3 regions of the Pseudonocardia sp. NPDC049635 genome follow, and region 3 is predicted to be linked to each of the others. Evidence: riboswitches for the same ligand, from Rfam matches in the RefSeq annotation. Region 3 holds a riboswitch; each other region holds the start of a gene.
The links. Region 3 has a riboswitch for cobalamin ahead of AB0J24_RS16440 (hypothetical protein). Riboswitches for the same ligand answer to the same signal wherever they lie in the genome.
Positions count from the first base shown of each region.

Region 1 (9,236 bases), on a different contig from region 3:
AGGAGGTCCAGATCGGGGTGACGGCGGCGTTGCTGGGCGGCCCGGTCTTCCTCCACCTGGTTCGGACACGGAAGGTGGCGACGCTGTGACTCGTGACCGGACCGTGACTCGCGACCGGACCGGAAGCCGCGACGGTCTGGTGGGCGGGGCAGGGTTCGTTGTCGTCCGCCGCGGTCCGCTCTCGGTCCGGTTCGGGATGCGCGGGCTGGTGCTCGGCACGCTCACCTGGCTGGGCGCGCTCCTGGTGGCGCTGTGCGCGACGACGGTGGGCGAGTACGCGATGCCGCTCACGACGGTGCTCGACACGATCGCCGGGAACGGCACCCTGATCACTTACGACGTCGTGGTGAACGGGCGCATCCCACGCGCACTGACCGGGGTGCTGGTCGGCGCCGCGTTCGGGGTCGCGGGTGGGGTGCTGCAGCGCATTGCGCACAACCCGCTGGTCAGCCCGGACGTCATCGGCATCAACGCGGGCGCGTCCGCCGGTGCGGTGCTGATGATCATCGGATTCGGCGCGTCGGCGGCCTGGGTGACCGGCGGCGCGCTGGCCGGGGCCGCGGTGGCCGCCGTCACGGTCTACGCGGTCGCCTACCGGAACGGGTTCTCCGGCTACCGGCTGGTGCTCGTGGGCATCGGGGTCGCGGCGATCCTCAGCGCGGCGGCGACGTTCCTGCTCAGCCGGGCCGACGTCAACGCCGCCTACCAGGCCGCGGTCTGGCTGGTCGGCAGCCTCTCCGGCCGCTCGTGGCCGGACGTCGTACCGGTTGCGCTCGGGATGTGCCTGCTGCTGCCGCCGATGCTCGGGTTGACCCGGCGGTTGCAGGTCCTCGAGCTCGGTGACGACCTGGCCCGGGCGCTGTCCCCGCGGGTGGACCGGACCCGGGGGGTGCTGCTGACCGGCGCGGTCGGGCTGTCCGCGCTGGCCACCGCGTCCGCCGGGCCGATCGGTTTCGTGGCGCTGGTGGCGCCGCAGATCGTCCGCCGGGTGCTGCGCGAACGCAGCCCCGGACTGCTGGCCTGCGCCGGGACCGGTGCGCTGACGGTGGTGACCGCGGATCTCCTGGCCCGCACCGTCTTCGCGCCGCGCGAGCTCCCGGTCGGGGTGCTCACGGCGCTCGTCGGGGCACCCGTTCTCATCGCACTGCTGGTGCGCGGCAACCGGATCGGAGCGAGCGGATGACCCTGACCTGCCAGGACCTGAGCCTGGGCTACACGGCCGGGGACCCGGTGGTCCACGGGCAGAGCGTGCAGATCCCGGACGGGGCGATCACCGTGGTCGTCGGGCCGAACGCCTGCGGCAAGTCGACCCTGCTGCGTGGGCTCGCCGGCCTGATGCGCCCGCAGGCCGGCCGGGTCCTGCTCGACGGCACCGAGCTGACCCGGCTTCCGGCGACCGAGCTCGCCCGCCGGGTGGGCGTGCTGCCGCAGCAGCCGACCGCACCGGACGGCATCACCGTCGCCGATCTGGTCGGGCGCGGGCGGCATCCGCACCAGCGCTGGTTCCGGCAGTGGTCCACCGGCGACGAGGAGGCCGTCACCGCCGCGCTGGCCGCGACCGGGCTGACCGATCTGGCGGACCGTCCGGTGGCCGAGCTGTCCGGCGGGCAGCGCCAGCGGGCGTGGATCGCGCTGGTGCTGGCCCAGGGCCCGGAGACGATGCTGCTCGACGAGCCGACCACGTTCCTCGATCTCGCCCACCAGCTCGACGTCCTGGAGCTGCTGCGCGCGGTCAACGACGAACAGGGCCGGACCGTGGTGATGGTGCTGCACGACCTGGAGCTGGCCGCCCGCTACGCGCACCACCTGATCGCGATGTCCGGCGGTCGGATCGTCGCCGAGGGCGCCCCGTCCGAGGTGGTCACCGAGGAGCTGGTGTCGTCGGTGTTCGGGGTGGACGCGCTGGTGACGTCCGACCCGCTGACCGGAACCCCGCTGGTGTTGCCCAGGCCACGCAGGTGACGTGCTTCACCGGATACTTGAGCAGGTGTTCATGTATCAATCGTCTCCATGAAGATCGACGGATCCGCCCGCCGGGCGACGCTGACGCGGCGGGCGCTGCTGCGCGGTGCGGCCGGTCTGGCCGGCGCGGTCGCGCTGGGCGGGTGCGCGAGCGCCACGGAACCGGTGTCACCGGCCGCCGGCCCGCCCCGGACCGGTGGCCGGTTGCGGGTCGCGCTGGCCGGGCAGTCGCCGTCGGCGGACGTGCTGGACCCGCACGTCGCAGGATCGGCCGCGGCCGGTGCGATCGCCAGGAACGTCTGGGACCGGCTCGTCGCCTCCGTCCTCGCCCCGCAACAGTGCCCCCGAGCTCGGGCACGTGCACACCAGACTCACCGACGTCATCGACGAGCCGACGCGCGCCGATCTGCGACGAGAAGCTCTTTCCCTTCGGCCCGACGCCGTCGACGGCCACTCCACCACCCCCGGCTTCTCCATCGAACGTGGCTCTGTGACCAGCGGTTTCGGGGGCTTCTGCTACGCCGACCCGGGACCGGCCCTGCTCTCCTGGCACTGGACCGGGCCGCTGGCCCGCCACATCACCGAAACGACCGGGGCCACGGTCGTACCGACCGGGGTCGTCTACAACTACCACCGCGACGGGGACGGGAGCCCGCTGCACAACGACCCCTTCGCCACCGAACTCGTCGTGCTCACCCTGCTCGACGGCCCCGTCGAGCCCCTCCTGCTCCATCCCGATCTTGCAGACGCCCCGCTCGTGGAGGTCGGTGCACTGTCCGAGCGGACCGGCGGGCACCCCACCGGCGGGATCCCGTTCGACATCAGACCGACCCCGCTGCTGATGTCCGGCCAGGCGATCCCGCACCACCGCCACCCCGCGAGCCGCGATACGGAGGTTGTCGTGGCTGCACAGTTCTTCGGCGTCCTGGCGTCACTTACCAGCGGGACAGCCCGCTGGAGAGACTCTGCAGCTCGTGGCGTGCCGGGCTCGGCGCGGCAACTCAGCCGGTGAAGATCTCTGTGCGCAGGTCGGCGAGGACCTGCTCGGCGGCAGGAACCGACGCCCCGAGTCCCCAGGCGTCGCCGAACACGAACACCCGCTCGCCGCGCACGGCGTCGAGGTCCTGCCACAGGGGCGAGCGCTCCAGCTCGGCGAGCGGGCTCGCCCCGAGCGCGGAGTCGGAGTCCTGCTGCTGGTAAGCGACGATCGCGTCGGCCTCGAGCACGGAGACCTCCTCCAGGGAGATCGAGTTGAGTGCGGACTGGATGTCCCCGTCCGTGCACTCCGAACGCTGCCCGTCGGGCTGCCGAACACCAGCCGAGGCCAGCACCTCCCCGATCCACGTGCAACCGTAGGAATAGTAGAGCGGCGCCCCCTGATAGACGTCGACCCTGCTCAGGGTGCGCTCCGCGCCGCCCGCCATCACCTGCGTTCTGGTCTTGTCCGCCTCTGCGGCGAGGCCGGCCAGTTGCTCCTCCACCTCGGATTCCCGACCGACGGTGGCGCCGATCAGGCGGATGTCATCGGCCCACCCGGAATGGTAGAAGGAGAAGCCGACGCCCACGGTCGGCGCGATCTGCTCCAGCTGCGCCAGGACCGGCTCGAGCATCGGTGCCGTCCCGATGATCAGGTCCGGTTGCAGCGCGGCCACTTGCTCGAGGTCGATCTCCTGCATGGTGCCGACCAGTTCGATCCCGGCGGTGTCGGACTCGTCGAGGTAGTCCGGGAAGGGATCCCCGGAGGGGTACACGCGCAGCGCACCCGCCACGGGGACCTCGAGCTCCAACAGCGTGGGCAGCACGGTCACCGAGTCGAGAGTGACGATCCGCTGCGGGTCCTGCGGCACGCACGCCGAACCCAACTCATGGGCGACGGTCCGACACTCCTGTGCCGTCGTCGCGTCCCCGGCCGTGCCGCAGGACACCGCCGCCAGTGCGGTGACAAGCAGAACGACGGTCGAACCGATCCGAGCCATGGACACCCTCCGTAGTTGTGAGGGAACCTTAGATCAACTGTCGAGATGTTCAATTATGCCGGGTGAGCGACGACGCGGGCCCCTGGCTGCCGTCGTCGGGTCGGTCGCGCTGCACGCGGCCCGGTTGCTGTCGGGCCGGCGCACCGGTGGGTGCTGCAGGCCGCGCAGGATCAGTCCCACTCCAGGGAGCCGCCGGTGCGGTACTCGGTCACCCGGGTCTCGAAGAAGTTCTTCTCCTTCCGCAGGTCCATCGCCTCACTCATCCACGGGAACGGGTTCTCGACCTTCCCGAACAGCGGCGCGATCCCGATCTGCTCGGCGCGGCGGTCGGTGATGAATCGCAGGTACTGCTCGCAGGACTCGGCGGTCAGGCCGAGCATCCCGCGCGGCATGGTGTCGCGGGCGTAGGCGACCTCCAGCTCGCAGGCCTCGTGCAGCATGCCGCGGATCTCGTCGACGAACTCCGGCGTCCACAGGTGCGGGTTCTCGATCTTGATCTGGTTGATGCAGTCGATGCCGAAGTTCAGGTGGATGGACTCGTCGCGCAGGATGTACTGGTACTGCTCGGCGATGCCGATCATCTTGTTGCGCCGCCCGAGGGCCAGGATCTGGGCGAACCCGGTGTAGAACCACATGCCCTCGAACACCACGTAGAAGGCGATCAGGTCGCGCAGGAAGGCCCGGTCGGCTTCCGGGGTGCCGGTCCGGAAGCTCGGGTCGGAGAGCGCCTGGGTGTAGTGCAGCGCCCAGGTGTCCTTGTCGGTGATCGAGGGGACCTGGCGGTAGGCGTTGAACAGCTCTCCCTCGTCGAGGCCCAGCGAGTCGCAGACGTACTGGAAGGTGTGCGTGTGCACGGCCTCCTCGAACGACTGGCGCAGCAGGTACTGGCGGCACTCCGGGTTGGTGAGATGTCGGTAGACGGCGAGCACGATGTTGTTCGCGACCAGCGACTCCGCAGTGGCGAAGAAGCCCAGGTTGCGGGTCAGCATCAGGCGCTCGTCGTCGGTGAGTCCGCCCGGCGTGCGCCACAGTGCGATGTCGGCCTGCATGGCGACCTCGGTCGGCATCCAGTGGTTGGCGCAGCCGGCCAGGTACTTCTCCCATGCCCAGTGGTACTTCATCGGGAGCAGCTGGTTGACGTCCGTCCGGGCGTTGATCATGCGCTTGTCGTCGGCGTGGACCGGTGCGGCGCCGCGCTCGATCTCGCCGAGTCCGGTCGCGTCGGGGGCCGGGACGGTGTTCTCGGCGGTGGTCGAAGGAGTCACTGGCAGGCCTCGCAGTCGGGGTCGTCGATCGAGCAGGCGACGGCCGGGTCGAGATCGAGCTCCATGCCGTCGGTGGCCGGGTCGGTGGTCGGCGGCGTGCCGTTCACCGGCACGGCGGGCGCGGTCCCGTTCGGCGGGACCGCGGGTGTGCTGCCGGGCACCGGGTCGCCGACGGCCGGTCCGGTGGCAGTCCGGCCGTCGGCCGTGCCGGTCGGGACGCCGGTGAGCCGTCCGTCGGTGCCCTTCAGGGTGGACTTCTCCACCGCGGTCGCGGCTCGGGTCCGCAGGTAGTAGGTGGTCTTGAGACCGCTGCGCCAGGCCAGCCGGTACAGCTCGTCGAGCTTGCGGCCGCTGGGGCCGGCCAGATAGAGGTTCAACGACTGTGCCTGGTCGAGCCACTTCTGCCGGCGCGACGCGGCCGCGATCAGCCAGCGCGGCTCGATCTCGAACGCCGTCGCGTACAGCTCCTTGAGATCGGCGGGCACCCGGTCGATCTCGGCCAGCGACCCGTCGAAGTACTTCAGGTCGGCGACCATCACCTCGTCCCACAGGCCGCGCTCCTTGAGGTCGCGGACCAGGTGTGGGTTCACCACGGTGAACTCGCCCGACATGTTGGACTTCACGTACAGGTTCAGGTGGATCGGCTCGATCGACTGGGCGACCCCGCAGATGTTCGAGATCGTCGCGGTCGGGGCGATCGCCAGCACGTTGGAGTTGCGCATGCCTTGGCTGCGGACCTTCGAGCGCAGGCCGTCCCAGTCGAGGGTGGTCGACCGGTCGACGTCCAGCTCGCCCTCCTCGCGGGCCGTGGCCAGCAGCTCCAGCGAGTCGATCGGCAGGATGCCCCGGCTCCACAGCGAGCCCTCGAAGCTGGCGTAGCGCCCGCGCTCGGTCACCAGGTCGGACGACGCCGAGATCGCGTGATAGCTCAGCGCCTCCGCGCTGCGGTCGGCGAACTCGACCGCGGCGTCGCTGCCCGGCGCGATCCGCTGCAGGAACAGCGCGTCGGCGAAACCCATCATCCCCAGGCCGATCGGGCGGTGCCGCAGGTTCGACCGGCGGGCCTCCGGGATCGTGTAGAAGTTGATGTCCACGACGTTGTCCAGCATCCGGACGGCCGTGGTCACCGTGCGGCGGAGCTTGTCGGTGTCGAGTGCGGCATCGTTCCCCGTCCCGACGATGTGCGCGGCCAGGTTCACCGAGCCGAGATTGCAGACCGCGACCTCACCGTCCGGGCCGGCCTTCGTGTTCAGCGTGATCTCGGTGCACAGGTTCGACGAGTGCACCACCCCTGAGTGCTGCTGCGGGCTGCGCAGGTTGCACGGGTCCTTGAAGGTGATCCACGGATGCCCGGTCTCGAACAGCATGGTCAGCATCCGCCGCCACAGGTCGACCGCGCGCACGGTCCGGTACACCCGGATCTCACCCCGTCGGGCCGCCGCCTCGTACTCGCGGTACCGCTGCGTGAACGCGGTGCCGTAGAGGTCGTGCAGGTCGGGGACCTCGTCCGGGGAGAACAGGGTCCACTCCGCGTCCGCCTGCACCCGGCGCAGGAACTCGTCCGGCACCCAGTTCGCGGTGTTCATGTCGTGCGTGCGCCGCCGGTCGTCACCGGTGTTCTTGCGCAGGTCGAGGAACTCCTCGACGTCGACGTGCCAGGTCTCCAGGTACGCGCAGGCGGCGCCCTTGCGCTTACCGCCCTGGTTGACCGCGACCGCGGTGTCACCGGCGATCTTGAGGAACGGCACGACACCCTGCGAGACACCGTTGGTGCCGCGGATGTGCGCGCCGAGCCCGCGCACCGGCGTCCAGTCGTTGCCCAGGCCACCGGAGTACTTGGCGAGCAGCGCGTTGTTGCGGTAACCGCCGAAGATCGAGTCCAGGTCGTCGTCGACGGTGGTCAGGAAGCACGACGACAGCTGCGGCCTGGTCGTGCCCGAGTTGAACAGGGTGGGCGTGGAGGCCATGAAGTCGAAGCTCGACAGCAGCTCGTAGAACTCGACGGCCCGCGCCTCACGGTCGACCTCCCGGATCGCCAGGCCCATCGCGACCCGCAGGAAGAACGCCTGCGGCAGCTCGAAGCGGACGCCGCGCTCGTGCAGGAAGTAGCGGTCGTACAGGGTCTGCAGGCCGAGGAAGCCGATCTCGGTGTCCCGCTCCGGCCGGATCGCCGCGGTGACCCGGTCCAGGTCGAACGTGGCGAGCTCCGGGTCGACGAGCCCGATGTCGATCGCACGGCGCAGGTAGTCCCTGGTGTAGGAGGCGTAGCGCTGCGCCATCGTGGCCTGGTCGGGCGTCTCCCGGGTCCCGGACAGGTGCGACACGGCCTCGGCGCGCAGCCGGTCGAGCAGCAGCCGCGACGCCACCAGCGAGTAGTTCGGCTCCTGCTCGACGAGGGTGCGGGCGGCCATCACCAGCGCCTGGGACAGCTCGTCGGCGGTGATGCCGTCGTAGACGGTGCGGTCCAGCTCGGCGAGTACCGGCTCCTGCGACACGTCCTCGATGCCGTCGCACGCCTCGGCGAGCACGGTCTCGACGCGGTCGCGGTCGAGCGGGACCCGGCTGCCGTCCGGCCCGACGACATGCACGGTCGGTGCCGGTGGGGCGGCGGGTCCGGTGCTGCGGGCCTGCGCCTGCTGTTCCCGGTAGAGCACGTACGCACGGGCGATTTTGTGGTGCTCACCGCGCATCAGAGCCAGCTCGACCTGGTCCTGGATCTGCTCGACGTGCACGGCCGGGGCAGGGTGCCGGTGCAACGCGCCGACGACCTGCTCGGTCAGCTCGGCGACGAGATGATGCACCCGCGACGACGCGGCCGTGGACGGGCCCTCGACGGCGAGGAACGCCTTCGCCATCGCCACCGAGATCTTGCTCGGGTCGAACTCCGTCTCGGTACCGTCACGCCGGATCACCCGCAGACCGGGCGGAGCGGCGTCGTGCGTCGATGCAGGGGGAGCGGTGCTTGCGGTCACGGGTCTCTCCTCGCGAGTCGCCGTCGGCCCGTGGCCCGCGCGAGGAGGCGACGACGGACCCGGCCCGCCGCGCCCTGGCGCCCTCCCGCGAGGCCCCGGAGCTGTGCACACCGGCGGCGTGCACCCCGGTGGCAGGTCTTCGGACTCACGGGCGTCCTGCTCGTCCCTACTGGCCGTCGCTTCCCGGGATCGCTCCCAGTGCTTGTTGACGGCGGTCGTTCCCGTTCACCGCTGCGGGGCAGTCCCGGAATCGCACCGGGTTCCCTCTTGCCTCACCGACCCGAGCGGGCCGGTGAACCACCAGTGCTGCGGACACTACATCTTGGGTTGGAGTCCATTCGATACCCCTAGGGGTCCGGATTGCGGCCTCTTCATGACTCGCTGTGAACGTCGCTGTTCCCAGGCGTGCCGGTGGCCGAACCCGTCGCACACGTCACTCCGACGGGTGCACGGCCCGACTTGCGCCGGGACGAACCGGACGCGACGGAGGCTGTCCGGCTGCCGCGGCACGGCTATCCGCCGGTCCGGCACCCCGTACGGATGAGTTGCCGGGCGCAATGGTGCGGGGTCTGCCACGCTCGGCCGTGGTGACGGTCACCGTCGAAAGGAGTGGACATGAGCCATGACGTGCTGGAGGCAGCGGGCGTCACGACCCCGCCTGCCGTCCTCGAGACACTGCACGACGCCGAACGGGCGAGCACGGCGTGCGCGTCGGCGATGGTCGCCGCCGGTGGCATGGAACGCGAGATCCTGCTCGCGCTGGACTGTGCGGACCTGTGTTCGGCCGCCGCACGGGTGCTGGGACGGCGGCACGGGGACGAGGCCGTCGTCCGGGCCGCGGTGGACGCCGCGATGCTCGCCTGCGAGGCCAGCTCGGCGGCCTGCGGCGCGCACGCCGACCACCACGAGCACTGCCGGCGCCACTCCGAGATCACCAGGGAGGCCGCCGAGGTGCTGCGGGCCCAGGCAGGTGGCTGAGCACGCGACCGGTCCGTGAGCACCGGGGCCACCCGGTGCGGACCGGGTCGGTCCAGGGTGGCCGGCGCGTTCCGCGGAACGCC
Region 1 is NZ_JBFAON010000005.1:155,435-164,670, forward strand. Features, by position in the region: gene AB0J24_RS09025 (iron ABC transporter permease) at 1-89, shown strand, start outside; gene AB0J24_RS09030 (iron chelate uptake ABC transporter family permease subunit) at 86-1,183, shown strand; gene AB0J24_RS09035 (ABC transporter ATP-binding protein) at 1,180-1,962, shown strand; gene AB0J24_RS09040 (hypothetical protein) at 2,453-2,974, shown strand; gene AB0J24_RS09045 (ABC transporter substrate-binding protein) at 2,964-3,938, opposite strand; gene AB0J24_RS09050 (ribonucleotide-diphosphate reductase subunit beta) at 4,109-5,203, opposite strand; gene AB0J24_RS09055 (ribonucleoside-diphosphate reductase subunit alpha) at 5,200-8,175, opposite strand; cobalamin riboswitch at 8,288-8,492, opposite strand; gene AB0J24_RS09060 (hypothetical protein) at 8,791-9,153, shown strand.
Region 1: another riboswitch for cobalamin. It lies ahead of AB0J24_RS09055 (ribonucleoside-diphosphate reductase subunit alpha); the one in region 3 lies ahead of AB0J24_RS16440 (hypothetical protein).

Region 2 (10,679 bases), on a different contig from region 3:
TGCCGTCGGCGATCGTGCTGTTCCTCGTCGGATCGGCCCTCCTGCGGGCCGGGGTGTTCGAGGCGCACCGGGGTGGGGCCCGGGTCCGGACCCGGTTGATGGCGGTCGGTGCGGTGGGCGTCGTCGCCGACGTCGCGGCGGTGCTGGCCGGGCCGGCCTGGATCGGTGTCGAGCGGTACCTGGCGGCACCGCTGGTGGCGGCGGGCCTGCTCGGCCTGGTCCCGGCGGTGCTGCTGGGGATGCGCGGCCCGGCGGGTCGGGTGCGGCGCGGGCTCACCACGGTCGGTCGGACCGCGATGAGCTGCTACGTCGGCCAGAACGTCGTCGCGTCGGTGCTCTTCCACCCCTGGGGCCTCGGGCTGGCCGCGGCTCTGGCGACGGTGCCGCCCCCGCTACGCACGGCGGGCGTCGTCGGGATCTGGGCCGGGGTGGTCGTGCTGTCGGTCGCGGCGATGGGCCGGTGGTTGCGCCGCTACGACCGTGGCCCGCTGGAGCTGCTCACGCACGCGCTGGTCGACCGGGGCCGTCCCCGCCCGGAGCCGGTCGGTGGTCGATGACCAGCCAGCCGCCGTGGTGCTCCGACACCTCGAACGGGAGACCGGTGCTCGCGCCGATCCGGTGCAGGACGGCCGGGTCGAACGTCCGCACGTGTCCCCATGTCGGGTTCGGCGCGTCCTCGAACGGGACGGCGACGACGACCCGCCGCCGGGCCAGGCGCAGCATCTCGGCGACCACCTCGTCGCCCTCGGCCTCGGGCAGGTGCTCGATGAGGTGCACCGCGAACACCGTGTCGGCGCAGCCGTCCGGCAGGGCGACGGCGCGCGCGTCGGCGACGTGCGTCTCGACGTCCGCACCCAGCTGCGGTGCCATCCTCGTGAGCAGGTCGACCGCCCCGCCGGTCAGGTCGGTCGCGGTGACCCGGTGCCCGTCGCGGGCCAGCTGCAGGGACAGGAAGCCGAAACAGCAGCCCAGCTCCAGGACGTCGCCGCCGAGGACGAGCGAGCGGGCGCGGGCGTGCACCGGGGCCATCTCGGCGTTCGTCCCGCCCGGCTCCGGCTCGCCGGCCAGCGCGTCCAGGGTGTTGCGGTAGAAGGCGAGCCAGGCGTCGTCCGGGGAATCGGGGTCCTTCGCGGCGCTCGCGACACAGGCCACGAACGCCTCCTCGAACCGGTCGGCGGGAAGCAGCCCCGGCCGGACGAGCGTGCGTTCCAGCCAGCCCGCGAGGTCGTTGCTGAGCCGGTCGGTGTCGATCATCGATGCTCCCTCGGCGGTACGGAGCACCGACGCTAGGTCGCCGGTGCGCGGTGCACCACGTCCGACCACACGGGCCCTCCCCCTCCGGACGGCCGGGCGGTTCAGGACCGGCCGGCTCGGTCCGGGGGCGGCTGTGGCGCCCGGGACACGTCCGGCGGCAGTGCCGGTGGGCGGGCCGGCGGGCGGGCCGGTGCCTGCTCCGGTGAGGTGCCCGACGGCACCGCCAGGGCCACGGCGAGTGCGGCGGCCCGGGTGATCGGTTCGGCGCTGCGTTCGGCCTTCGACCCGGCGAGCCCGCCGTCGTAGACGAGCTGGATCCGGGCGGCGGTCTCGTCCGGGTCGGGGTGCCCCAGCTGCACCAGCGCGTCGCGGAACGCGGCGCGCTGCCGGGCCCGGTGCTCCGCGACGACCGCGGCGACCGGGGACTCCGGGCCGGGGAACTCGGTCGCCGCGTTCAGGTGGGGACAGCCGCGGTACCCGCGCCGGCGCGCCGCGGACGCGGCGAGCTCGAACGCGGTGCGGATCCGGCCGAGCGGGTCGTCGGCGAGCCCGCGCACCGCGTGCTGCCAGCGGTCGCCGGGGTGCGGGCCGTGGACCCGAAGCTGACCCTGGTCGCCCGATCGCTCGGCGCGAGCCGGTGGGAGACGCTGTCGACGATCGTGCTGCCGACCGTGCGCCCGCACCTGCTCACCGGTGTCCGGCTTGCCCTGGGGATCGGCTGGGTGGTGCTGGTGCCCGCGGAGATGCTCGGCGTCACCTCGGGGCTGGGTTACGAGATCCTCAACTCTCGCGACCAGCTGGCCTACGACAAGGTGATGGCGGTGATCCTGGTGATCGGGGCGCTCGGTTACGCCCTGGACACCGCCGCCCGCAGGCTGCTCGGCGCCCCCGCGACCGGCTGAGCGCGGCATCCACCGCCGCATCCGGTCCGGCCGCGAGCCGCGGCAGGTCCGGGCCGGGCACCGTCTCCCGGACTGAACCGCTCATCCGGTGAGCGATCTCGGAGAGCAGTGGTGTCCAGTGCCGGGCGGGTCGGGTGCGGGCGACCTCCGGTATCCGGAATCCGCTCACGAGGTGAGCGGTATCGCGTGCGCGAGCACCTCCCGGACCGCGGGCGCGACCGCGCCGACCGCCGGGGCGAGCGGGCTCAGGCCCCGGCGCCCTGGGCGGCGACGAGCCGGGCCTTCAGCGCGGTGTCCTTGTTGACCGGGTCGTGCGCGCCGTCGGGAACGGTGCCCGCGGTGACCGCGATCGCGTTCATGGTGCCGACCATCCGGCACAGGTGCGCGATCCGGCGTTCGGTCGCGTCGATCGGCGGGAGACCCTCGACCAGGGCGAGGGTGCGGTCGACCCAGATCACCTCGGCGTGCAGCCCCGCCTCCTCCAGCACCGCGCGGAGCCGGACGGCGATCTCGTGCCGGGTCAGGCCGTTCCAGCTCTCCAGAGTGCGCGCGTCCAGCGGGAACAGCCGTCCGTGGTCGCGCAGCCAGATCAGTTCGAGGGCGTGCGCCCGGCCGTAGGCGCAGTAGACGCAACCGTTGGCGAGGGAGATGGTGAGCCCGGCCAGATGGGTCCGGACCGGCCCGAGCACCCGCAGCGTCACGAGGAAACGTGGGAAGTTGAGCGCGAACCAGCGCAGCGCGGGCCCGTCGCCCATGGTGGCCACCATCGCCGGGATCACCCCCGGCATGTAACCCCACATCGCGGTGCACATCCGCGCGAGCAGGCGGACCACGAGCCCACGGTCACGCATCGCCGGACTCTCCTTCACGAGGGATGCGACCGACTGTACCTCCGCGGGAACGGAACGTGATGACGATTCGGTCGAACGGCCTAGCCTCGGCCCGGTGGGGACGTGCTCAGCGACCGATGAGCTCACCGGCCATCTCGTTGGTCGTCGTCTCCAGCCCGGCCAGGTCCCGGACCACCCGGACCCGGTCGCAGAACTCGGCGTAGACAGGCAGGTCGCACCGGCCCAGCCCCCACGAGTAGCGCGGCTCGGGGGTGAGCCAGATCGTCTCCCGGGCGCGGCGGGTGATCTCGACGAACGCCTCGGTGTTCGGGTCGTTGCCGTTGCCCCGCCCGTCGCCGAGCACCAGCACCGTGGTCCGCCGGGTGACTGCCGACCCGTGGTCCTCCAGGAACTGCCCGAAGGCGAGCCCGTAGTCCGAGTTCGCGTCGACGTCGAGCTGGTCACCGCCGAAGATCAACCCGAGGGCGTGCTCGACCGGGTGGTCGGCGAACAGGTCGGTGACCTCGACCAGGTCGGCCACGAACGCGAACGAGCGCACCTGACCGAACAGGTCCTGCAGGCCGTGCACCAGGTGCAGGGTGAACCGTGCGGTGGCCCGGACCGACAGCGAGACGTCGGCCAGCACCACCAGTCGCGGTTTGTCCTCCTGCCGGGCCACCGTGACCGGGGCGAACGGCACCCCGTCGTAGCGCATGTTGCGGCGCATCGTCCTGGCCGAGTCGATCCGGCCGCGCGGCGACACCCGGCGCCGGTGGGTGAGCGCGCCGTGCAGGGACTTGGCGAGCCGGCGCAGCGAGTCCTCCAGCTGCATGCGCTCGCGCTCGGAGGCCCGGTCGACCTCGGCGGCGCGTTCGGTGTCGTCGTGCCCCTCGACGATCCGCTGCTCGATCTCCAGCAGCTTCTCCAGGTGCGCCTTGAGCAGCTCGGGCAGGTTCTCCAGCACCCCGGCGAGCCTGCGCCGCAGCGCCGCGGCATCGTCCTCCGTGCCGGCCTCCTCCGCGGAGAGCCGATCCTCCTCGGAGCTCAGCCAGCCCAGCAGCGCGTCCTGCTGGGCGACCGAGAGATCGGCGTCGACCTTGGTCCCCTGGGCCTGCGAGATGTCGCCCGGCAGGCCACCGCCGGAGAACCGGTCGGTCTCGATCTGCACCCGCTGCCCGTCGGTGATGTCGCCGGCCTGCTCCTTGGACAGCACGATCTCGTCGGTCATCGACGCCATGTCGATCTTGTTGGCCTCCTGGTGCAGGTTGTACTGCTCGGCCAGGTCCTCCGGGTCGAAGTAGTCCCGGATGTCGGCCGGGGCGCCGTGGTCGTGGCCCTCCTGCGGGGTCTCCGACGGCTCCTCGGAGAGCGTGAAGCTGTCCAGCGGTGCGTCGTCGGTCATGTCGCCGTGGCCATGGCCGTGCCCGTGACCGGTGTCCTGCTCACCCACCTTGACCAGGGAGAAGAACAGGTCGAAGACCTCGTCGAAGGTGGCCTCGTCGCGGCGGTCCTTGACCAGCGCGACCCGCAGCGCCTCCTTCAGCACGGTCCGGTCGGACAGCACCCCGGGCTGGGCGGCGCAGGCCATCGCGTCCAGGGCCTCGGACACCGAGATGCGCACCGCCCGGATCCGCAGGAGCCGGACGAAGCGGTGGATGCTCGCTTCCACGTCGCGGCCCTCAGAGCGGACGCTTGCGGGCGCCGAACGACCGGGCCCCCTGGCCGGGGGTCACGCTCCGCAGCGGCGGTGCGGCCCGCCCGGCAGCGGCCTTGTTGCCGTAACCGTCGGCGTGCCTGCCGGGCCGGTCCTTGGCGGCGCGGAGCGCACGACCGTCGACGTCGCCGTCGTCCGGTCCGCCGGGGCCACCGGTGCCGCGCGGCCGGTCGGTGTCGTGCGAGTGGTCCGCCTCGTGCCCGTGTCCGTGGCCGTGCCCGTGCCCGTGCCCATGACCGTGCCCGTGCCCGTGCTCCTCGACCACGGTGTTCGGGTCGACCAGGTGCGGGATCGCGTCGAGCGCCTTGCGGACGTCCTTGTCGTACTTCACGACGACCGAGACGGTGTCCGACAGGACCTGCGGGCTGAGCTCCTCGACCCCCAGGACGGCGAGGGTGCGCGCCCAGTCGATCGTCTCCGAGATCGAGGGAGCCTTGCGCAGCTCCAGCTCGCGCAGCCCGCGCACCACCCCCACGAGCTCCTCGGCCAGCTGGTCGGCGAGCCCGGTCTTCTTCGACCGCACGATCTCCAGCTCCCGCTGCGCCGAGGGGTAGTCGAGGAACAGGTGCAGGCAGCGGCGCTTCAGCGCGGCCGCGAGGTCCCGGGTGTTGTTCGAGGTCAGCAGGACGTAGGGACGGTGCTTGGCGACGAACGTCCCGACCTCGGGCACCGAGATCTGGTACTCGCCCAGGGTCTCCAGCAGCACCGCCTCGAGGGCCTCGTCGGCTCGGTCGACCTCGTCGATCAGCAGCACGCAGGGCTGTTCCGAGCGGATGGCCTCGAGCAGCGGGCGCGGCGCCAGGAACCGCTCGGAGAAGAAGACGCTCTCCTGCGACCCGATCCGGTCGACGGCCGAGGCGAGATCCGGGGCGTCCTCGACGACCTGCCCGATCTTCTCGCGCAGGATCTGGGTGTACATGAGCTGCTTGCCGTAGTCCCACTCGTAGAGGGCCTTGGTCTCGTCCTGGCCCTCGTAGCACTGCAGGCGCAGCAGGCGTCGTCCGGTGGCGAGCGCGAGCATCTTCGCCAGCTCGGTCTTGCCGACGCCGGCGGGGCCCTCCAGCAACAGCGGCTTGTCCAGCCGGGTGAGCAGGAAGACCGTGGTCGCGAGCCGGGTGTCGGCGATGTAACCCTGCTCGCGCAGGGTCTCCACGACGTGGTCGACGGACTCGAACGGTGCCGTGGTCGGCGTGGGGCTCTCAACGCCGGCGGAGCCGGGAACGGGGGTCACGCTGGGGCTCTCCTTCGAGGGGCCGCACCGGTGCCGGGTGCGGCGGGCCGCGCAGCCGACGGGCCCACCCGTGGCGAGTACGACCTCGCACGGAGTGGGCCCGCTGGCGCGAACGGGACGGGCGGAACGGACGATCAGGTGAGCAGGTCGTCCAGGTCGCCGTTCACGGAGTGCTCGACGACCGGGCGGACCGTCTCGAAGGTGCACTCTTTCGGGTTGCCCGGGGTGCAGGCGTCACCCAGGACGTGGTTGGTGATGCGGTCGACGTCCGCGGCGTCACCGATGATGGTCGGCGCGTTCTCGTAGAACTTCGTCGGGCCGACACCGAGGCGGTTCTTGGAGTAGGTGTCCTGCTTGACGTCGGCGAAGCGCTCCGGGATGCCCACGTCGCGCAGCAGCCGGATGGCCGCGGCGAGCGCGGCGTCGGCGGCCTGCGGCTTGGTCATGCCGCGCGTGTCGACGCCCATCGCCTCCGCGATGTCGGCGAACCGCTCGTAGGCGACCGGCATGTTGAACGCCCACACCCGGGGCAGCGCGATGGCGTTGTTCAGGCCGTGGTGGGTGTCGTAGAACGCCGACACCGCGTGCGAGATGGAGTGGATGATCCCGAGCCCGCCGGAGTTGAACGCCTGGGCGGCGATGTACTGCGCGTACATCATGCCCTCACGGCCGGCGAGGTCCTGGCCGTTCCACACGGCGGCGCGCAGGTTCTGCGCGGTCAGCTTGACCGCGTGCAGCGCGTTGCCCAGCGAGGGCTGGAAGTTCAGCCGCGACACGTAGGGCTCGGAGGCGTGGGCGAGCACGTCGAAACCGCACTGGGCGGTGTAGTCGATCGGGCAGTCGTAGTAGAGGACCGGGTCGTCGATGGCCAGCGAGGTGACCGAGGCGTCGTCGAACGCCACGTACTTGTGCGGGTTGTCCGGGTCCGTGGTGGTGTCGGTGATCACGTAGGCCCAGGACGTCTCGGAGCCGGTGCCGGCCGTCGTGGAGACCGCGATGTGCGGCGGGTTCGCCGGGTTCTCGGACTTGTTGAAGCCTTCGAACTCGTTGACGTTGCGGCCGTCGTGGGCGACCGAGACCCGTGCGCCCTTGCAGGCGTCGTGCGAGGAGCCGCCACCGATGGAGACGAACGAGTCGCACTTGTTCTGCTGGTAGAGGCCCACCGCGTCCATGACGTTGTAGTCCTTGGGGTTCGACTCGACCTGGTCGTACACGACGACCTCGAGCCCGTGGTACTTCATCGACTCGACGATCTTGTGGACGATGTCGGTCCCGCGCAGGCCGGACGTCATGACCAGGGTCTTCTTGAAGCCCATCTTCAGGGCCTCCGGACCGATCAGCTCGTGCGAGCCGGGACCCATCAGCGCTCGGGGGAACGGGTGGAACTCCTTGATGGGGAACGGCTTGAGCAGCTCGTCTACCTGCATGTCAGCCCTTTCTGAGGCAGGCGGGTGGGTCGAGCCGCACGTTAGGAGCGCTGTGGGCGCGCGCACAGGGATGACCGGGATTACCGGTCGGCAGACCAGGCAGGAAACCCCTCTGAACGGAGGGGGCAGGGCTAGGACGCTCAAGGCCCGAGCAGGGCGAGCGTGTCGCCAAACTATGGCAACTGTGAGTAAAAGGCAATAGTCCGGGAACCGTTCCCGGTGGGTTATGGTCGGTCCGCCGACGGTTCGTGACGCCTCCAGCGGGAGCGTCACGGGTCAACAGGGAACCCGGTGCGAGTCCGGGACTGCCCCGCAGCGGTGAGTGGGAACGAAAGCCGTCACGAGCACTGGGAGCGATCCCGGGAAGCGACGGCCGGTAGGGGAGAGCGCGACGCCCACGAGTCCGAATACCTGCCGCCGGTGCGTGCGCCGACCGGCGTGCGCGGATCCGTGGCCTCGCGGGAGGGCCCAGCGGACGACCGGGTGCGCACCGTGCCCGCCGGCGCCACCGGGCGTCCGGTGTGGACATGCCCCGGAACGTGCCGTCGTGCCCTCCCCGGCGGTGACGGGTCCTCCACCGCACTCGCGAGGAGAGAGGGCTGTGAGATGACGAGGTCCGTGTCCAGTACCGGCAGTACCGTCCTGGGCTACCCCAGGATCGGGCCGGACCGGGAGCTGAAGCGCGCGACCGAGGCGTTCTGGGCCGGCCGGTCCGACGCCTCGGCGCTGCACGAGGTGGCGGCCGGGCTGCGCCGCGACACCTGGACCACGCTGCGCGACGCGGGACTGGGCCGGGTCCCCGGCAACACGTTCTCGTTCTACGACCACGTCCTGGACACCGCGCTGGCCGTCGGCGCCGTCCCGGAGCGTTTCGCCGGCGTCGCCGACCCGCTGGAGCGGATGTTCGCGATGGCTCGCGGCCGCTCCGGTGCTCCGGCGTGCGAGATGACCAAGTGGTTCGACACGAACTACCACTACCTCGTCCCGGAGGTCGGCCCGGGAACCCGGCTCGCGCCGGGATCGCGCAAGGCGTCGGAGGAGTTCCGGGAGGCACTGCGCTCCGGTGTCGTCACCCGTCCGGTGCTGGTCGGCCCGGTGACGTTCCTGCTGCTGTCCAAGCCCGCCGAGGGTGCACCCGGGGGGTTCCGGCCGCTGGACCTGCTCGGCCCGCTGGTGGAGGTCTACCGGGACCTGCTGGCCGAGCTGGCCGACGCGGGTGCCGAGTGGGTCCAGCTCGACGAGCCGGCCTTCGCCGCCGACCGCACCGCGGAGGAGGTCGCGGCGCTGCGCAAGGCCTACGACCGGCTCGCGGCCGCGCCACGGCGGCCGAAGATCCTGGTCGCTTCCTACTTCGGTGAGCTCGGCCCGGCGCTGCCGGTGCTCGCCTCCACGGCGGTCGAGGGACTGGCCCTCGACCTGGTCGCCGGCGCGTCCGACCTGGACGGGATCGACGATGTCGGGGGGATCGGCGGGAAGCTGGTGCTGGCCGGTGTCGTCGACGGCCGCAACGTGTGGCGCACCGACCTGGACGCCGCACTGGTGACCGCGGCGCGGCTGGCCGGCGTCGCGGGCCGGGTGGAGATCTCGACCTCCTGCTCGCTGCTGCACGTGCCCTACGACCTGTCGGTGGAGACGGCGCTGCCCGCCGACGTCGTCGACAAGCTGGCGTTTGCCCGGCAGAAGGTCGACGAGGTGGTGCTGCTCGGCCGCGCGCTGCGCGAGGGCCGGTCGGCCGTGGCCGCGGAGTTCGACGCCGCGAAGGCGACCCGGGAGCGGGTCGCGGCGGCCGCCCGCCGCGACGGGAGCGTCCGGGCCCGACTGGAGGCACTGGGCTCCGACCACTACCGGCGCGGCCCGGGTGACGTGCGGGCGAAGGTGCAGCGCGAGGCGCTGGGTCTGCCGGACGTGCCGGCCACCACGATCGGCTCGTTCCCGCAGACCGCCGAGATCCGCCGGGACCGCGCCGCCCACCGGGCCGGGCGGATCGACGAGGCCGAGTACACCGGGCGGATGCGCCGGGAGGTCGCCCGGGTGGTCCGGCTCCAGGAGGACATCGGGCTGGACGTGCTCGTGCACGGCGAACCCGAGCGCAACGACATGGTCCAGTACTTCGCCGAGAACCTGGACGGGTTCGCGACCACCGAGTTCGGGTGGGTGCAGTCCTACGGCTCGCGGTGCGTGCGGCCGCCGATCCTGCACTCGGACGTGTCGCGGCCCGCCCCGATCACCGTCGAGTGGGCCACCTACGCGCAGTCGCTCTCGGACAGACCGGTCAAGGGCATGCTGACCGGACCGGTGACGATCCTCGCCTGGTCGTTCGTGCGGGACGACCAGCCGCTCGGGGAGACTGCCCGGCAGGTCGGGCTGGCGCTGCGGGACGAGGTGCTCGACCTGGAGGCCGCCGGGATCCGGATCATCCAGGTGGACGAGCCGGCGCTGCGCGAGCTGCTGCCGCTGCGCGAGCGGGACCGCGCCGGTTACCTGGAGTGGGCGATCGACGCGTTCCGGATGTCGGTCGGCGGGGTCGCGGACAGCACGCAGATCCACACCCACCTGTGCTACTCGGAGTTCGGTGAGGTGGTCGGGGCGATCGACGGCCTGGACGCCGACGTCACCACCGTCGAGGCGGCCCGGTCCCGGATGGAGGTGCTCGCCGACCTGGGTCCGGGCATCCCGCGCGGCCTGGGTCCCGGTGTGTACGACGTGCACTCGCCCGAGGTGCCGGACGCCGACGAGTTCGCCGCCCAGCTGACCACCGCGCTGCGCTACATCGGCCCGGACCGGCTCTGGGCGAACCCGGACTGCGGGCTGAAGACCCGCGGTGAGCCGGAGACCGTCGCGGCACTGACCAACCTGGTCGCGGCGGCCCGCCGGGTCCGGGCGCAGATCACCGGCTGAGGCCGGTGCGCTCCCGCGGCGTCGCACCGGACCGGCTGTCGCGGTGCGCGCCGCGGGGGTCCCCCGGTGTGGCACTGTCGGACGGTCGGGGTCGATCCGGTGACGCGCGTGCCGGCCGTGATTCCCGGCCGCGCCGGGTCGGGCGGCGCGCGGTGGCACACCGATGACGGGAGGTCGGGGCATGGACGCCGTCCGGGAGTTGCTGACCGGGTACCTGGACGATCCGGACGCGGGCTGGAGCATGGGCGCGCCGGGTGCGATCGCGGAGTTCGTCCGGCTCCCGGGGGAGCCGGTCACGACCGGGCCCGGTGCCGTCGTCACCGGCCGTGGCGGGATCCGGGTCGATCCGCTGCCCGGCCTCCGGCCGCTGGCCTACCGCACCCCGGTCGGCCCGGACGACCACTGGAACCACGCCGTCGCGCT
Region 2 is NZ_JBFAON010000005.1:136,635-147,313, forward strand. Features, by position in the region: gene AB0J24_RS08950 (DUF418 domain-containing protein) at 1-557, shown strand, start outside; gene mftM (mycofactocin oligosaccharide methyltransferase MftM) at 499-1,254, opposite strand; gene AB0J24_RS08960 (hypothetical protein) at 1,356-1,811, opposite strand; gene AB0J24_RS08965 (ABC transporter permease subunit) at 1,836-2,156, shown strand; gene AB0J24_RS08970 (hypothetical protein) at 2,402-3,007, opposite strand; gene AB0J24_RS08975 (VWA domain-containing protein) at 3,114-4,655, opposite strand; gene AB0J24_RS08980 (MoxR family ATPase) at 4,666-5,931, opposite strand; gene mdo (NDMA-dependent methanol dehydrogenase) at 6,066-7,358, opposite strand; cobalamin riboswitch at 7,584-7,792, shown strand; gene metE (5-methyltetrahydropteroyltriglutamate--homocysteine S-methyltransferase) at 7,965-10,256, shown strand; gene AB0J24_RS08995 (hypothetical protein) at 10,438-10,679, shown strand, end outside.
Region 2: another riboswitch for cobalamin. It lies ahead of metE (5-methyltetrahydropteroyltriglutamate--homocysteine S-methyltransferase); the one in region 3 lies ahead of AB0J24_RS16440 (hypothetical protein).

Region 3 (10,679 bases):
CGCATCGGTCGGCGCCGGGTCCGGCAAGCAGATCGCCAAGATCGCCTCCGAGCTGGCGAAGCCGGACGGTCTGCGGGTCGTGCCGCACGCCGACCAGCAGGCCGTGCTCGATCCGCTGCCGGTGCGCTCGCTGTGGGGCATCGGTCCGGTGTCCGGCGAGGCGCTGCGCCGGATCGGGATCGAGACGATCGGCCAGCTCGCCGCGATGGACGGTCGCGAGGTCACCGGGGTGCTCGGCTCGGCGATGGGCACCGAACTGCACCGGCTGGCCCGCGGGATCGACGACCGCCCGGTCGCCCCGCGCGGCGCGGCTAAGCAGATCAGCGCGGAGACGACGTTCGACACCGACCTGACCGCGATGTCCGCGGTGCACGCCGCCGTCGAGTCGATCTGCGTCGCCGTGCACCGCAGGCTGGTCGCCGACGGCCGCGCCGCACGCACCGTGACGGTCAAGGCCCGCACCGGGGACTTCGTGACCCACACCCGCTCGGAGACGACACCGTTCCCCAGCCGCGACCTGTCGACGCTCGTCGCGGTGGCCCGCCGGCTCGCCGACACCGCGGTGGGCGAGGGCGGCGTGCGGCTGCTCGGGGTGTCGGTGTCGGGGTTCGGCGACGAACCACCGCTGGCGCTGTTCGACGCGGTGCCCTCGGCCCAGGGGTGGCGGGCGGCGCCCGCGGGCTCGGGCGGCGGCGAGCCGGCCGGCAGTGACCCGGTCGCCGCAGTCCCGATCGTCGGGCGGCCGGACACCGAGGGCCGGGGGCACGTCAGCGCACCGGTGGCCGTCGAAGCGGCCGCGGGCGTCCCGGCAGCGGACCTGCCGGTGCACCGGGAGCAGGCCGCCGACCGCCCCTGGCGGGCGGGGGACGACGTCGACCACCCCGATCACGGGCACGGCTGGGTACAGGGTGCCGGGCACGGCCGGGTCACCGTCCGCTTCGAGACGGCGCTGACCGGGCCGGGACGAACCTGCACCTTCGACGCCGCCGACCCGCAGCTGTCCCGCGCCGATCCGCTCCGGAGCTGGCGACCGGCCGGCTGAGACACCGGGACGAGCGTCAGCCGATCAGCGGACTGCGGTGCGGCGGGGCGACCCGGGTGCCCGCAGTGAGCCGGACGTCGATACCGGGTGCTGTGCGGGCCAGACCGTCGAGCACCGCGACCAGCGCGACGTCAGCGGCCGGGTCGCCGGCCACCAGCAGCACCCCGCTGCCGGTGGGCTCGCCTGCCGCCCACCCGGTGAGCCGGGAGACGGCGTCGGGCGGGGAGATCCGCTCCACCCGCCACGCCTCCGCGTAGAACAGGGCCACCGACTCGGGGCCGCCCGGGAAGGCGAAGACGGTGTCCGCCTCCATGATCAGGTCCTCGCCGCCGGAGCCGACCGAGGCTCCGTCCGGCCCGGTGCCGAGTACGACCAGGACCGGGCACGCGCCGACGCTCATCGCTCTGTCCTCCTCGAGGGTCCGCGCCCTCAACAGTGGGAACTCCTGCGACGACGGACAGTCTCCTGGCTCCCGGATCATCGCGCTCCCCCGCCTTCCCACCCTCATCGGGCAGTGGCTGCGGGTGGGGAGCGCTCCCCGGTGACAGTGGCGGGACCGCGCCGGAATCACACCGGCTTCCTGCACCGTCGTCGGGGTCAGCCCATCACGTGCCGGTCGGAGGGTCAACAACGGGGGCCGGTGACGCCCGCCCGGCGGCACGGTCCCGTCACGGCCCGACGGGCGCCTCCAGCCCCGCGACCGGGCCGATCACCACGATCGCGGGCGGGCTGACGTCCTGCTCGGCCGCGACCCGGCCGGCCGTCTCCAGGGTCGCGCGCACCGTCCGCTGGATCCGGGTGGTGCCGTCCTGCACGATCAGCACCGGGGTCTGCGGGTCGCGGCCGTGCTCGACGAGGACCTCGGCGAACCGGCCGAGCCGCTCCACCGCCATCATCAGCACGATCGTGCCGGTCATCCGGCCGAGCGCGGTCCAGTCGGTGAGACTGCGCGGGTCCTCCGGGGCGACGTGCCCGGAGACGACGACGATCTCGTGTGCCACCCCCCGGTGGGTGACCGGCGTCCCGGCGACGGCGGGCGCGGCGAACGCGCTGGTGATGCCGGGGACGACGGTGACCGGCACCCCCGCGGCGGCGCAGGCCTGGACCTCCTCGAACCCGCGCCCGTAGACGAACGGGTCGCCGCCCTTGAGACGCACCACGAACTTCCCGGCCCTGGCGTGCTCCACCAGCAGCTCGTTGATCTTCTCCTGGGCCATGGCACGGCCGTAGGGGATCTTCGAGGCGTCGATGACCTCGACGTCGGGCGGGAGCTCGTCCATCAGGTCCCGGGGCCCCAGCCGGTCGGTGACGACGACCTGCGCCCTGGACAGCAGCCGCCGCCCGCGGACCGTGATCAGCTCCGGGTCACCGGGGCCGCCGCCGACCAGCGCGACACCCGGCTGCGGCGGCTCGGCGTTCTCGTCGACGACGCCGGACTGCAGCGCTTCGACCAGCGCCGTCCGGACCGCGGCCGAGCGGCGGTGCGCACCGCGGGCCAGCACACCGACGGTCAACCCGTCGTGCTCACCGGTCGCGGGGGTGACGGCGGTGCCCCGGGAGCCGTCGTCGGCGCGGACGCAGAACACCCGGCCCCGCTCGGCCTCCGCGACGACGGCCTCGTTCACCGCCGCGTCGTCGGTCGCAGCGATCACGTACCAGGCGCCGGCGAGATCACCCTCGGCGTAGCGGCGGCCGGTCCAGGTGATCTCACCGGCGGTGACCATGCCCTCGACGGCCGGGGTGACCTCGGGGGACACCACCTCGACCAGCGCTCCGGCGGCGATCAGCCGGGTGACCCGGCGCTGGGCGACCTGGCCCCCGCCGACCACGACGACACGCCGGCCGGACAGGTCCAGACCGACCAGGTACTGCTCGTTCTGCGCGCTCAACGACGATCCTCTCCCGGGCGCGGCGTGCCCTTCCTCGCGCTCCGTGCCGGTTCCGGCCCTGCGGACCGGGCCGGCGAACCCCCGGCTCCCGTTCGGCGGCGGCGGTCGAGGATAACGACCGGCGCGCCCCGGCAGACCGCGCCGAGGCCAACCCCACACCCGGGCCGCTGCCGGGCGCTCACGGGGCCGCTGCCCGCGCCACCGCGACGGTCACGCCGCGCCCGGCGGTCTTGGGCACCACCAGCACGGCCCCGGGGCCCGCCGCCAGGAGCGCCGCGGCCTCGGCGACCGAGGGCGTCCCGGTGGCGGCGGCGACCCGGTCGCTCGGCGCCGGCACCACCACCCCGGCGAGTCGCCCGGCCGGGTACCCGCGCGGGATCCGCGGTGCGACGGCCTGCAACAGGCCGGGCTCGCCCGCCCGCCGGTCCAGCGTCGCGACCACCGCCCGGGCCAGGTCGAGGTCGTGCTCGCCGGCCACCCGGCGCAGGAGCTCCACCAGGGCCGCGGCGGGCACCCCGGGCCGCAGCCCGACCCCGACGGCCGTCACCGGTCGCGCGGCGACGGACCCGCCGCGAGCACCCGGGCCGCTGGTCGTGCGAGGTCGACCAGGCGCGCGACGACGTCCGGGTTCCCCGCCGGATGGGTGTGCAGGAACGACGCGTGCACCCCGGCCACGACGTGTCCCTCCGGCTCCCCACCGCGCCACGCCCAGGCCGGCGCGGCACCGGCCCGCGGCGTGACCGCGCAGCGGTGGAACTCGTGTGCCCCCACCCGGGAGCCGGGTGGGAACAGCGGCGACGCCGACACCGCGACCGCCTCCCGGTAGCCCAGGGTCAGGCGGTCGGTCATCGCGGCCGAGGCGTCGAGCACGCCGCACATCGGGATCCCGTCGAGGTCCCGGCACAGGTAGAGCAGCCCGCCGCACTCGGCGTGCACCGGCGCACCGGTCGCGGCCAGCCGGGCGACGGCCGCCCGCAGCGACCGGTTCTCCCCCAGCGCGCCGACGTGCTCCTCGGGGAACCCGCCGGGCAGCACCAGCGCACACGTCCCGTCGGGTAGGTCCGGGTCGCGCAGCGGATCCACGCCGACGACCCGGGCACCGGCCGCCGCGAGCAGCTCGGCGTGCTCGGCGTACCCGAACCCGAACGCCGGGCCGCCCGCCACCGCGACGACCGGCGCGACCGCCGCACGACCGGGCGCCGCGGCCGCTGCGGGCCGGCCGGGACCCGGGGTCCGGCCGGCCGGCCGGTCCGTGACGGCGGCGATCTCCGCGTGCGGGTCCCAGACCGGGCCGTCGGGCAACGGGCGGGCCAGCGCCAGCACCGCGTCGAGATCGACGTGCGCCGCGACCAGCTCCGCCATCGCGTCCACCGCCGCGGTCGCGGCGGCACCGTGCTCCGCCGCGGTGACCAGACCGAGATGGCGGGACGGCACGGCGAGCTCGGCGCGCCGCGGGAGGGCACCGAGCACCGGCAGCCCGACCTCGTCGGCGGCCGAGCGCAGCACCTCCTCGTGCCGCGCCGACCCGGTCCGGTTCAGGATCACCCCGGCCACCTCGACCGACGGGTCGAACGACCGGAAGCCGTGCAGCAGCGCGGCCAGCGACCGGGACTGCCCGCGGACGTCCACCACCAGCACCACCGGCGCGCCCAGCGTGGCGGCGACCTGCGCCGTCGAACCGGCGCCGTCGGGGATGCGGCCGTCGAACAGCCCCATCACACCCTCGACGACGGCGACGTCGCAGTCCCGGGAGCCGTGCCGGGCCAGCGGCGCGAGCCGCTCGGCACCCTGCAGCACGACGTCGAGGTTGCGGCCCGGCCGGCCGGCGGCGAGGGTGTGGTAGCCGGGGTCGATGTAGTCCGGACCGACCTTGAACGGTGCGACCCGGGTGCCCCGCCGGCGCAGCGCGGCCATCAGGCCGGTGGAGACCGTCGTCTTCCCGCTCCCCGACGACGGCGCCGCGACGACCAGGGCGCGGGCACTCACCACTCGATCCCCCGCTGCCCCTTCTGACCGGCGTCCATCGGGTGCTTGACCTTGGTCGTCTCCAGCACCAGGTCGGCCGCGTCGACGAGCGGCTGCGGCGCGTCCCGGCCGGTGATGATCACGTGCTGGTGCCCGGGGCGGCCGGTCAGCTCGGCGACCACCTCGTCGACGTCGATCCAGCCCCACTTCAGCGGGTAGGTGAACTCGTCGAGCACGTACATCCCGTGCCGCTCGTCGCGCAGCCTGCGGCGGATCTCGGCCCAGCCCTCGCGGGCGTCGGCGGCGTGATCGGTCTCGGAACCCCGCCTGCGCGACCAGGACCAGCCCGAGCCCATCTTGTGCCACTCCACGGGGCCGCCCTGCCCGGTCTCGTCGTGCACCCGGCCGAGCGCGCGGAACGCCTCCTCCTCGCCGACCTTCCACTTCGCGGACTTCACGAACTGGAAGACCCCGATCGACCAGCCCTGGTTCCAGCCGCGCAGCGCCATGCCGAACGCTGCCGTCGACTTCCCCTTCATGACGCCGGTGTGCACCACCAGCAGCGGCCGGTTTCGGCGCTGCCGCGTGGTCAGTCCGTCGTCGGGTGTGACGCTCACCTGTCCCTGCGGCACGGTGGCCTCCTCTCAGGCGGCGCGGGCGGACCGGACGAGGTCCCCCACGCTCTCGGCGGTCAGCTCGTCGAGGGTCACCAGCTCGCCACCGGCGGACGCGGCGAGCGGCGCGGCGAGACCGAGCCGGACGTGCCCGCTCTCGCAGTCGACGACGACGGTGTGCACGCCGTCGGCGGCCAGCAGACCGGCGGCGCGGCGGGCGTCGGCCACCGGGTCGCCGCCGGGGCGGGCGGGCACGGTGGCGCGGCCGTCGGTCAGCAGCACCACGAGCGGGCGGCGGCGCGGGTCGCGACGGCGTTCGGCGGCGAGCACCGAGCGGGCCCGCAGGATCCCCTCGGCGAGCGGTGTCCGCCCACCGGTGCGCAGGGTCGCGAGCCGCTGTTGCGCCGTGGGGACCGACGAGGTCGGTGGCAGTGTGAGCTCCGCGGCCCGGGCCCGGAAGGTGACCAGCCCGACCTTGTCGCGGCGCTGGTAGGCGTCGCGCAGCAGGCCGAGGACGGCGCCGGAGACCGCCGTCATCCGCTTCCGTGCGGCCATCGAGCCGGACGCGTCGACGACGAACAGCACGAGGTTCCCCTCGCGTCCCTCGCGCTCGGCGCGGCGCAGGTCGTCGCGCTGCAGGAGCAGCCCGGGGCCGCGGCGTCCCCGCCGTGCCTGGTGCGGCGCCGCCGCCAGGACGGTGGCGGGCAGGTGCAGGTCGGCCGCCCGGGTGGTGCCCGCGCCGGTCGGCCGGACGACCCGGCCGGTGTCGGTGCGGGCCCGCGACCGGCGGCCGGGCGCACCCGCTCCGAGTCCGGGCACGGTGAACTTGCGGATCGTCGCCCGGCGCAGCCGCGCGGCGTCCCCGACGACGAGCGTCTGCCCGCCGTCACCGCCCGGGCGCCGCCCGGCGCCGTCCTCCGGTTCGGTGACCGCACCGTCCGGGAGGCCGGCGGGATCGGGGCCGCCGTGCGCCGGACCGTCCTGGCGGCCGGTGCCGCCGGGGTTCTCCGGGGCCGCGGACTCGGGGCCTGCCGGCCCGGAGCGGCCCCCGCCGTCCGGCTCGGTGCCACCCTGGTCCGGGCCGTCCGGGCCGCCGGGATCCGAACCGCCCGGGTCACTGCCGTCCGGGTCACTGCCGTCCGGGTCGCTGCCGTCCGGACCACTGCCGTCCAGGCCACCGCCATCCGGATCATCGCCGTCCGGACCACCGTCGGGGCCCGGGTCGTCGTCGGGACCGAGATAGTCCTCGGCGTCGCGCAGGGCCTCGTCGAGGTCCTTCTCGTCGATCCCCGGTTCGTCGAACGGGTCCCGGCGGCGCCGGTGCGGCAGCGCGAGCCGGGCGGCGACCCGGACGTCGTCCTCGACCACCGCGGTGCGCCCCTCCCAGGCCGCGTGCGCCGCCGCGGCCCGGCTGATCACGAGGTCGGCGCGCATCCCGTCGACGTCGAACCGGGCGCAGACGAACGCGATCCGGCGCAGCTCCCGGTCCGGCAGCCGGACGGCGGTGACCCGCTGCTGGGCGGCCCGCAGGCGCGCCGCGGTGTCCGCCTCGGCGTCGGCGAACCGGGCGGCGAACCCGTCCGGGTCGTCCTCGAACGCCAGCCGCCGCCGGGTCACCTCGACCCGGGTGTCGACATCACGGGAGGCCCGCACCTCCACGGTCAGCCCGAACCGGTCGAGCAGCTGCGGGCGCAGCTCGCCCTCCTCCGGGTTCATGGTGCCGACCAGCAGGAACCGGGCCGCGTGCGAGACCGAGACACCGTCGCGCTCGACGTGCGCGCGGCCCATCGCGGCGGCGTCGAGGAGCAGGTCGACGAGGTGGTCGTGGAGCAGGTTGACCTCGTCGACGTAGAGCACACCGCGGTGCGCGTCGGCGAGCAGCCCCGGCTGGTAGGCACGCCTGCCCTCGGACAGCGCGCGTTCCAGGTCGAGCGACCCGACGAGACGGTCCTCGGTCGCCCCCACCGGCAGCTCGACGAGCCGGGCCGGGCGGGTCGTCCGCGGCGGCGCCGGCGCGTCGGCGAGCGGGTGCGGCCCGTCCGGGCAGTCCGGGTCGGGGCCGGCCGGGTCGCAGCCGAACCGGCAGCCCTCGACGACCTCGAGGTCCGGCAGCAACGCGGCCAGCGCCCGCACCGCCGTCGACTTCGCGGTGCCCTTCTCCCCGCGCACCAGCACGCCGCCGACGCCGGGGTGCACGGCATTGAGCAGCAGCGCCAGCCGCAGGTCGTCGTGCCCGACGACGGCGGAGAACGGGAACCGGAGGGACGTCACCGCAGCGCTCACCCGGCCGAGGCTGCCAGACCGGACGTCAGGACCGGGAGATCCATCGGCGCACCGTGTCGGATCACATGTTCAAGTGACGACGTTTCCAGGTGTCGTTCCACCAGGTCGGCCAGCAGGTCCGCCTGCCGGGTCCGCTCGGCCGCGAACGACGTGTCGTCCGCCACCCGGAACCCGTCCCGGCCCGCCTCACCGGCCAGCCGGGTCAGCAGCGCGCGCCGGAAGCCGTCGTTCTCGGCGAGGCCGTGCCAGTGGGTACCGAGGACGTGACCCCGGTCGGACCCCTCCGCGCCGACCAGCCCGGGATCACCGGAGCGCACCACCCGGCCGTGGTGGATCTCGTACCCGGCCACCGGGTGCCCCCAGGCCGTCGACGTCGGCCGCGCCAGGTGCTTGGCCCGGTCGAAGGAGATCTCCAGGTCCAGCAGCCCGAGCCCGTCGACGGCGGTCCCCGCGGCGGCCTCCACCCCGTGCGGGTCGGTGATCGTTCGCCCCAGCATCTGGTAGCCGCCGCAGATGCCGAGCACCGGGCGGCCGGCGGCGGCGTGCGCGAGCACCGCGTCGGCCATGCCCGAGGACCGGAGCCACCCGAGGTCGGACACGGTCGACTTCGACCCGGGCAGCACGACGACGTCGGTGTCGGCGATCCGTGACGGTTCGGTCACGTAGCGGACCGCGACCCCCGGCTCGCAGGCCAGCGCCTCGGCGTCGGTGGCGTTCGAGATCCGCGGCAGGCGGACCACCGACACCCGCAGCCACTGCGCACCGCGCGGTGGGGCCGGGCGGCCCAGCACCCCGTCGGCGACGGCGGACAGCGAGTCCTCCGCGTCCAGCCACAGCCCGTCGGCGAAGGGCAGCACGCCCAGGGCGGGACGCCCGGTGAGCGCCCGCAGCTGCTCCAGCCCCGGTTCGAGCAGCCGGACGTCCCCCCGGAACTTGTTGATCACGAACCCGGCGACGAGTGCCTGGTCCGCCGGTTCGAGCACGGCGAGCGTGCCGAACAGGTGCGCGAGCACCCCGCCCCGGTCGATGTCCCCGACGACGAGCACCGGCAGGTCGTTGCGCCGGGCGAGACCCATGTTCGCCAGGTCGGTCGCGCGCAGGTTGATCTCCGCGGGGGAACCGGCGCCCTCGCAGACGACGACGTCGTAGCGCTCCCGCAGCCGGCTCAGGGAGTCGCCCACGACCTCCGCGAGCGCCGCGGTGCGGTGCCGGTAGGACAGTGCCGACACCTGCCCGTCGGCCCGCCCCCGGACCACGACCTGCGACGTCCGGTCGCTGCCCGGTTTCAGCAGCACCGGATTGAGGTCGACACCGGGGGTGATCCCGCAGGCGTGGGCCTGCATCGCCTGGGCCCGGCCGATCTCCCCGCCGTCCGGGGTCACCACCGAGTTGTTGCTCATGTTCTGGGCCTTGAACGGTGCCACCGACACCCCACGGCGGTGCAGCCAGCGGCAGATGCCGGCCACGACGGCGCTCTTGCCCGCGTCCGAGGTCGTCCCGGCGATCAGCACCGCGCCCGAGAGATCCACTGCCACACCGGTCAGTATCCCCGGGCGGCCCGACTACCCTGGACGGCGTGCGTTTCCTGCTCCGGCCCGGCTGGCTCGCCTTCATCGGCGTCGTCTGCGCGTTCGTGGTGGCCTGCTACACGCTGCTCGCACCGTGGCAGTTCGACCGCGAGGCCGAGCGGGAGGCGCAGAACGCGGCCATCGCCGCCGCCGACGGCACCCCGGCGGTCCCGTTCGCCGAGCTGGTCCCGCCGGGTGAGGCCGTCTCGCCCGACGACATCTGGCGCCGGGTCGAGCTGACCGGCACCTTCGAGCAGCAGGCCGAGTCGCTGGTCCGGCTCCGGGTCGTCGACGGCGCACCCGCCTACGAGGTGCTGACGCCGCTGCGGCTCGACGACGGGCGCCTGGTCGTGGTCAACCGTGGCACGATCGCCGGCGGCGAGGGCGGCGTGGTGCCGGAGTTCGCGCCCGCGCCCACCGGCACCGTGAACATCGAGGGGCGGTTGCGGCTCAACGAGAACGATCCGCAGGACAGGCCGCCGCTGCACGAGGGCGGGACCACCCAGATCTACGCCGCCGACTCCCGTGCCGTCGCCGAGGCCACCGGGACGGACCCGGTCGAGGGCGTCGTCACCCTCGACGAGGGCCAGCCCGGGGTGCTGAACCCGATTCCGATCGCACCGCCCGCAGGCGGAGCACCGTTCAGCAACTTCTCCTACGCGCTGCAGTGGCTGACGTTCGGCCTGGTCGCCCTGGTCGCGTTGGGGATCTTCATCCGGCTGGAGCTGCTGCAGCGGCGCGGCGGCCGGGCGGCGCCGGGCAACCTGCGCGACCAGCTCTCCGGCCGGGACGGCTACGGCTCGGACGACGGCCCCGGCGAACACACCGACGAGCGCACGGCCGAACGCACGGGGCAGCGCACGGGGCAGCGCACCGAGGAGCCGACGGCCGAGGGCGCCGCGGCGGGCTCCTCCGTGGTGCCGGCCGGAGACGGCTCCGGCAGCGCCGAGGGCCGCGCGGACCGGTGACCGCCCGGCGCTAGGGTCTCGCGCGCACACATCCCGCTCCCCGAGGAGAGACATGGACCGCGCGACCGCTTTCCGGGCCCTTCGCGACCTCGGCGCCGCCGCCTGGTTCGGGGGCTCGCTGATGGGGGTCTCCGGGCTGAACGCCGCGGCGGACGCGGCGGGCGGCCCGGCCGACCGGCAGCGGGTCGCGACCGCGGGCTGGTCGGCCTGGACGCCGTTCGCGCGGGCCGCGCTCGCCGCCACCCTGGCCGGGGGGATCGGGCAGCTGGCGGTCCGGCGCGGTGACGACGACGCGGTCGGTGTCGGGCTGGCCGTCGCCGCGGCCGGGCTGACCGCGGGCACCGCGGTGC
Region 3 is NZ_JBFAON010000012.1:103,588-114,266, reverse strand. Features, by position in the region: gene AB0J24_RS16445 (DNA polymerase IV) at 1-1,042, shown strand, start outside; gene AB0J24_RS16440 (hypothetical protein) at 1,059-1,442, opposite strand; cobalamin riboswitch at 1,480-1,664, opposite strand; gene cobA (uroporphyrinogen-III C-methyltransferase) at 1,711-2,931, opposite strand; gene AB0J24_RS16430 (cobalamin biosynthesis protein) at 3,110-3,478, opposite strand; gene AB0J24_RS16425 (cobyrinate a,c-diamide synthase) at 3,475-4,920, opposite strand; gene cobO (cob(I)yrinic acid a,c-diamide adenosyltransferase) at 4,914-5,528, opposite strand; gene AB0J24_RS16415 (VWA domain-containing protein) at 5,541-7,793, opposite strand; gene AB0J24_RS16410 (cobyric acid synthase) at 7,790-9,322, opposite strand; gene AB0J24_RS16405 (SURF1 family protein) at 9,370-10,329, shown strand; gene AB0J24_RS16400 (hypothetical protein) at 10,382-10,679, shown strand, end outside.